One region of the Geobacillus sp. CCR genome, then DNA from elsewhere that is predicted to be linked to it. Evidence: a T-box and tRNA genes for the amino acid it is inferred to sense, from the RefSeq annotation. Region 1 holds a T-box; the other holds one or more tRNA genes.
What was found. The T-box of region 1 lies ahead of ACVBDQ_RS08595 (valine--tRNA ligase). A T-box ahead of a tRNA ligase gene usually reads a tRNA of that ligase, here a tRNA-Val.
Positions count from the first base shown of each region.

Region 2: it has a tRNA-Val gene. The T-box ahead of ACVBDQ_RS08595 (valine--tRNA ligase) is inferred to sense a tRNA for this amino acid. The anticodon was not compared.

Region 1 covers NZ_JBREBQ010000013.1:42,216-45,629, forward strand. Annotated here, with positions in the region: gene spoVID (stage VI sporulation protein D) at 1-262, shown strand, start outside; gene ysxE (spore coat protein YsxE) at 306-1,337, shown strand; gene ACVBDQ_RS08590 (hypothetical protein) at 1,376-1,564, opposite strand; T-box leader at 1,704-1,939, shown strand; gene ACVBDQ_RS08595 (valine--tRNA ligase) at 2,040-3,414, shown strand, end outside.
Region 2 covers NZ_JBREBQ010000005.1:74,687-78,100, reverse strand. Annotated here, with positions in the region: gene metC (cystathionine beta-lyase) at 1-469, shown strand, start outside; gene ACVBDQ_RS04195 (HD-GYP domain-containing protein) at 508-1,512, opposite strand; tRNA gene ACVBDQ_RS04190 (tRNA-Val) at 1,706-1,778, shown strand; gene ACVBDQ_RS04185 (AAA family ATPase) at 2,057-2,602, shown strand; gene hsdR (type I restriction-modification system endonuclease) at 2,809-3,414, shown strand, end outside.

The sequences.
Region 1 (3,414 bases):
TGAGGAAGAAGAAGAAACGAAAACAAAAAGCGAAAATGCGCTTTACTTGACGAAACTGTTTGCGAAAAGCGAGGAGGAAGAGTTTACGAAACTGAAAATTTGCATCGTCCAGCAAGGAGATTCATTGGACAAGATTGCCGAACGGTATGATGTGACCGTCTCACAGCTTTTGCGCGCCAATGATTTGGAAAGCCCAGATGACGTGCACGAGGGGCAGCTGCTGTATATTCCGGCCATGGCGGGAAGCCGTCCTTTCTCATGAAAGGGACGCTTTCCGTTTCTTTTGCGGATAAGGGGGCGTAACGATGACCTCACAGTCTGACCGATATGATGCTGTGCTCGCCCAGTACGGTCTTCGTCCAGTGCGCATGGAGCAGCGAGGCAAAGCCGTCAAGGTATACACGAACCGCGGCGTTTTCGCTTTAAAGCCGCTTGAAAGCGAGCAAGAAGCCGCCGCCGTTTGGCAGTCTCTTCAGCATGGCGGCCCCCGTTGTCTCCCGCTTTACCTGACGCGGCGGCGGTCGCTGTTTGCCACAGAAGGCGGCCGTCTTTATTATTTGCAAGCATGGCATGACGGCGAATCAAAGGTGGAGAAGGATGCGGTGGACGCCTTTTTTCGCGAGCTCGCCCGCCTCCATCGCGCCACCGTCCGTACGATCGAGGTGAGTGAGGAAGAGGCGGCGGCGTACCGAAAGCAAAAAAAGGACGAATGGCAACGGGCGCGGATGGTTTGGGAAGAACGGATTGAGCGGTACGAAGCGGCGTGGTACGTGTCTCCGTTTCAGCTCCAATGCTGCACCTATTTTCATGAGGTGATGCGCGCGTACTCGTTCGCTGAAGAACGGCTCGATGTGTGGGAAGAGACGCTCAAAGAGACGAAGCAATGGCGCATCGCCTGGGTGCACGGCAAAGCGCGCCTCTCCCACTATATCCCGCCGTATTGGATCAGTTGGGAGCGGGCGCATTGGAATTCGCCGCTCTTTGATGTGATCGCCGCGCTCCGTTTTCACGTACAGACAATGCCGCCGCTTGGGCGCGAGTGGCTTGAAGGGATGGGGGAGTACGAGAAGGAGCTGCCGCTGTCCGACGGGGAGCGGGCGTTTTTATACAGCCATTTGGCGGAGCCGCGTGGGTTTGTCCGCTGTTTGGAGCGGTATGAGGCCGCTTCGCGGAACGAGCGGAACGAACGGGAATATGTGGCCGCGTTGCAGCGTCGTTATTTGGCGTTCAAAAATATGGAGGCGCTCGTTATGCACCTTGTCCAACGCGACGCCGCGCGGCAGCAGGAAGAAGCGGTGGACAACGAACCGCCGGCGGATGAAAGCAGCAATGGTTAAATCGATTTTGAATCCAGCCCAAACAAAATGGCGTCCCACTAAATCCATTCCAGATGGAGCGCCACGGCAATGAAAACGAAGATGGCCAATAAAATGACATCAAACGTCGTTGGCAGAAAAATAGTGCGGATCGCTTGAAAAATGGTGAGCGGGATGATCACTTGGGCGCAGACGGCGCGCACTTGCCGAAGCCACGGCGGCCACGAATACGGGTTGAATCGCCGCATCGACATTCCCTCCTTCTCCGGTTTACTATACAATATGAAACGTGCGGTGGTTTGTCACCAAATGCACACGGATGGAATAAATAAATAAAAACTTGGCAAAGATGATGGACAATGGTAGTATAATAATCGAACAATGATGACAAAAGCGAAGACGGGGAAGAGTACAGCGGTCCGCGCCTGCAGAGAGGGAAATCAGAAGCTGCGAGATTTCCTAGGATGACGGCTGCTGGAAGGTCGCCCTTGAGCTGCTTCTTTGAAAGGCGCTGCTGCCGAGTAGAGGAAGCCGGCATCATGCCGTTATGCCAATGAAGCGCTTAAGCCTTTGGGCTTAAGAAAAAAGGTGGTACCGCGAAAGCAGCTCCTTTCGTCCTTTTGGGATGAAAGGGGCTTTTTTGCTTGCCGGCTGCGCGGCATTGCTCAATGGGAAGCCGCCGTCGGCCGCATTGTCCATCATGTTGAAGGAGGGAAATGAAACATGGCACAGCACGAAGTGTCGATGCCGCCCAAATACGACCACCGCGCGGTCGAAGCGGGGCGCTACGAATGGTGGCTGAAAGGAAAATTTTTTGAAGCGACCGGTGATCCGAACAAACGACCGTTTACGATCGTCATTCCACCGCCCAACGTCACCGGCAAACTGCATCTGGGGCACGCGTGGGATACGACGCTGCAAGACATCATTACGCGCATGAAGCGGATGCAAGGGTATGACGTTTTGTGGCTTCCGGGAATGGATCACGCCGGCATCGCCACCCAGGCGAAAGTGGAAGAGAAGCTGCGCCAGCAAGGGCTGTCGCGCTACGATTTAGGCCGGGAAAAATTTTTAGAAGAAACGTGGAAGTGGAAGGAAGAATACGCCGGCCATATTCGCAGCCAATGGGCGAAGTTGGGGCTTGGCCTCGATTACACGCGCGAGCGGTTCACACTCGATGAAGGGCTCTCAAAAGCGGTGCGCGAAGTGTTCGTCTCGCTCTACCGGAAAGGGCTTATTTACCGCGGCGAGTACATCATCAACTGGGACCCGGTGACGAAAACCGCTTTGTCGGACATTGAGGTTGTTTATAAAGAAGTGAAAGGCGCGCTCTACCATTTGCGCTATCCGCTCGCCGACGGCTCCGGCTGCATTGAAGTGGCGACGACCCGTCCGGAAACGATGCTCGGCGATACGGCGGTCGCTGTGCACCCCGATGACGAGCGGTACAAGCACTTGATCGGCAAAATGGTGAAACTGCCGATCGTTGGCCGCGAAATTCCGATCATTGCCGACGAATATGTCGATATGGAGTTCGGCTCCGGAGCGGTCAAAATTACGCCGGCGCACGACCCGAACGACTTTGAAATCGGCAATCGCCACAACTTGCCGCGCATTCTCGTCATGAACGAAGACGGCACGATGAACGAAAACGCCATGCAATACCAGGGGCTTGACCGGTTTGAATGCCGGAAGCAGATCGTCCGCGATTTGCAAGAGCAAGGCGTTTTGTTCAAAATCGAAGAGCACGTGCACTCCGTCGGTCATAGCGAGCGGAGCGGCGCGGTCGTTGAGCCGTATTTGTCGACGCAATGGTTTGTGAAAATGAAGCCGCTCGCCGAAGCCGCCATCAAGCTGCAGCAAACGGACGGCAAAGTGCAGTTCGTGCCGGAGCGGTTTGAGAAAACGTATTTGCATTGGCTTGAGAACATCCGCGACTGGTGCATTTCACGCCAGCTTTGGTGGGGGCACCGGATTCCGGCATGGTACCATAAAGAAACAGGCGAAATTTACGTCGACCATGAACCGCCAGCGGACATTGAAAATTGGGAACAAGACCCGGATGTGCTTGATACATGGTTCAGTTCGGCGCTTTGGC
Region 2 (3,414 bases), on a different contig from region 1:
AGATGCGTGGCTTGTGCTGCGGGGATTAAAAACGCTCCACGTTCGGCTGAAGCAGTCGTCCGAATCCGCCCTGGTCATCGCTGAGTATTTGGCGCGCCATCCGAAAGTGGAAGATGTGTATTATCCGGGGCTTTCGCACCACCCAGGCCATGACATCCAGCGCCATCAGGCGGCCGGGTTTGGCGCTGTGCTGTCGTTCCGTTTAGCCGATGAAGAAGCGGCTCGGACGTTCGTCCGAAACGTCCGCCTGCCCGTGTTCGCCGTCAGCCTTGGGGCTGTCGAGTCAATTTTATCGCACCCAGCGAAAATGTCGCATGCGGCGATGCCAAAAGAAGAGAGGCTCCGGCGCGGCATTACCGACGGCTTGCTGCGGCTGAGCGTCGGACTTGAGGATGTCAACGATTTGATCGCCGATTTTGAGCAGGCGCTGTCGTTTGTGAAAGAGCGGCCGTCAGTTTCAACGCCATAGCCATCAGCCCGCCAAGCCTTCACAGCTTGGCGGGCGGGTCAAGATGCCGCTGAGGTTGACAACAGCCGCTCCTCTTTTAAGTGCTTCAAAAAGAGATCGACGAGTTCGCTGTCCCACTGCGTTCCCTTTCCTTTTCTCAAGATGTCTGCCGCTTGATGAATATCCATCCCTTTACGGTACGGACGATCGGAAGTCATGGCGTCAAATGCATCGGCCACGGCGATGATTTTGCCAAACAACGGAATCTCGTCGCCTGTTAAACCGTCTGGATATCCTTTCCCATCGATGCGTTCGTGATGGGAGCGGATGCCGGCTAACAGCGGCTCAATCGCTTCGATCGGCCTAATCTCGCGCAAAATGGCTTCTCCAAGGGCGGGGTGTTTTTTGATCCGGGCAAATTCATCATCGCTTAGCTTTCCCACTTTAAGCAAAATGGCATCGGGAACGCCGATCTTTCCGATATCATGCAGTAGAGCGGAACGATACAAGGCATCAAGCTGTTCATTCGGAAGGGAAAGCTTTTCCACAATCGCGAGTGCGTAACGGGCCACGCGCAGCGAGTGCCCAGCTGTATAAGGATCGCGGGCGTCAAGCGCCGCTGTCAGGACAGTGATGAAACGGTTGAGCAGTTCTTTGTTCGTTCGGTCGCGTCGATGCACAGCGTCGATCATATGATTAAATCCGCGAAGTAAATAGGCAAATTCATCGGTATACACATTGTGGGCGACGGGTTTATACGTTTCGTTTTCCGCCCGTTTCATATGACTTAACAGCACACTGACCGGCTCATGGATCTCATCGACCAACAAGCGAGTCAAGAAAACGGAAAACGCGATCGAAAACAGCAAAATCACGGCTGCCCAGGGCCAATACGACCAATGGGATGCACTCGGTCCGGCGAGCGACCATTTGATTTCCATCGCTAAGCTGAACAATAAAACAGGAAATGTACTGCTGAACAAGACCGTCAGCTGCAGTTTCATTTTGAGCGGCACCGGAAGCGGCGTGCGTTTTTCATCAATTCCCCCAGCCTTTGCAAGCAAATTCTCGTTTGATAGAACAATCAGAATGTAGAAAAAATACGATGTCGAACCGTTCCAACACGCATTATTCCTTTCGGGGAAGGCACCTTTCCTTTTTTCATCATGAATAGCGATTTTTTTAAAAAAAGTTGTTGACAACCTGTATGCTCGTCTATATAATTAGAAATGTGTTCGATAGCGAACAACAAAATATGATTCCGTAGCTCAGCTGGGAGAGCGCCACCTTGACAGGGTGGAGGTCGCTGGTTCGAGCCCAGTCGGAATCATCGAGTGAAATCCCTTGAGCTAGAAGGCTTCAAGGGATTTTTTGTTTATCCCGAATCTGTGACAGAAGTGTATCCAAAATGCTGGGAAGCCCAATCGTGCCGAGACTTCGACTCCATTTCGAATGTTCACCTATTAGGTGAAAAACCCCGAGTGCAATATTTTGTTGATTGATCCAGTTTTCTTGGCAGCTTTGAACGCGTCTTTATCACGGATTCAGGTTTATGTTGTCGTTTTTATTACCACGGGTAATAAAACTATATTGAGCAGGTAAAAAGGGATGCATATGAAAAATCATCAAACAAGAACAGTCTATGTCATATCAGGCCCCGCTGGAGTTGGCAAATCAACAATTTCAACAGCATTGGCGAACAAGTTGGAGCGTAGTGCGTATATTTCCGGCGATGACATCAGCCATATGCATATCAATGGACGGAAAAAACCGTGGGAAAGTAAAGAAGAGCTTTCACTAATTTGGGATAATATTCTAAGTCTTGCAAGAAATTTTGTAAAATACGGCAATGATGTGGTAGTGGATTATATTGCCTTTCCCCAAGAAGCGATATGGTTGTATGAAAATGTAAAGGATTTAAACGTAACGGTTATGTATGTTGTTTTGTGGGCAGATGGGAAAACGTTAAGGCAAAGGGATGAGATGAGGGCCCCCGAGCAACAAATGGGGGAACGCTGCCTCATTTTGCTGAATGAGTTCCATGCATCAGGATTCGATCGAAAGCATCTTTTGGATACTAGCGGGAAACGTAAGGATGACATAGATGAGATGATTGATGAAATCATGAGCAATCAAAGATTTCGAATTGGTTAAAAGATGTTTCATTGGCGCTGCTCTTTCCTTGCCATCGCGAGTTGATTCTCACATCAGCAATGACACTGAGGACAGCAACCGCCCTTGTTCGCTTTTTTATGGTCCTGTCTGGGAACACAAACAGCCCGTTTTCAGCGGGCTTTTTTTCATGATATGATAATGGCAAAAGAAGAAAGTTGCAAAAGAGACAAAGATGAGGGATGGACATGGCGCATAACTTTCAATTTCTAGAAGGAAAATGGGATGTGCTTGCCCGAGTAGGGGAGACGGCCGAGCGGCATGTGCATCAAAACCCAAACGTGGCGATCAGCGAGCTGCGAAAGTTGGCCGAGGCGATGACGAAATACATATTGGCGCTCGAAGGCATTCGCGAAGAGCGCGGCACCGATCAGCAAGACCGCCTCAAGGTGCTGCTGTATGAACAAATCATCCCAAAAGAGATATATGACATCTTCACGATGATCCGCTTAAAAGGCAATCAAGCGGTGCATGATCCCCATTATGGGGACGTGCATGAGGCAAAGACGCTATTGCACATGGCGTTTCGCCTAGCTGTATGGTTTATGGAAGTGTACGGTGACTGGTCGTTCGAAGCTCCCCAGTATCGAGAGCCGCTGCCGCCATCATCTGAATCGACGGATGAACTGAATCGGCTCATCGAATCGTATAAACAGCGGCTTGCCGACTTGGAAGCGGAGCTTTCGCACATCCGCGAGACGGGGCTGTATACGAGTGCCGAGGAAAAACAAAAGCGGCGTGACTATTCGCGGCGGGCGGTGGCGAATTTCGAACTGACTGAGGCAGAGACGCGC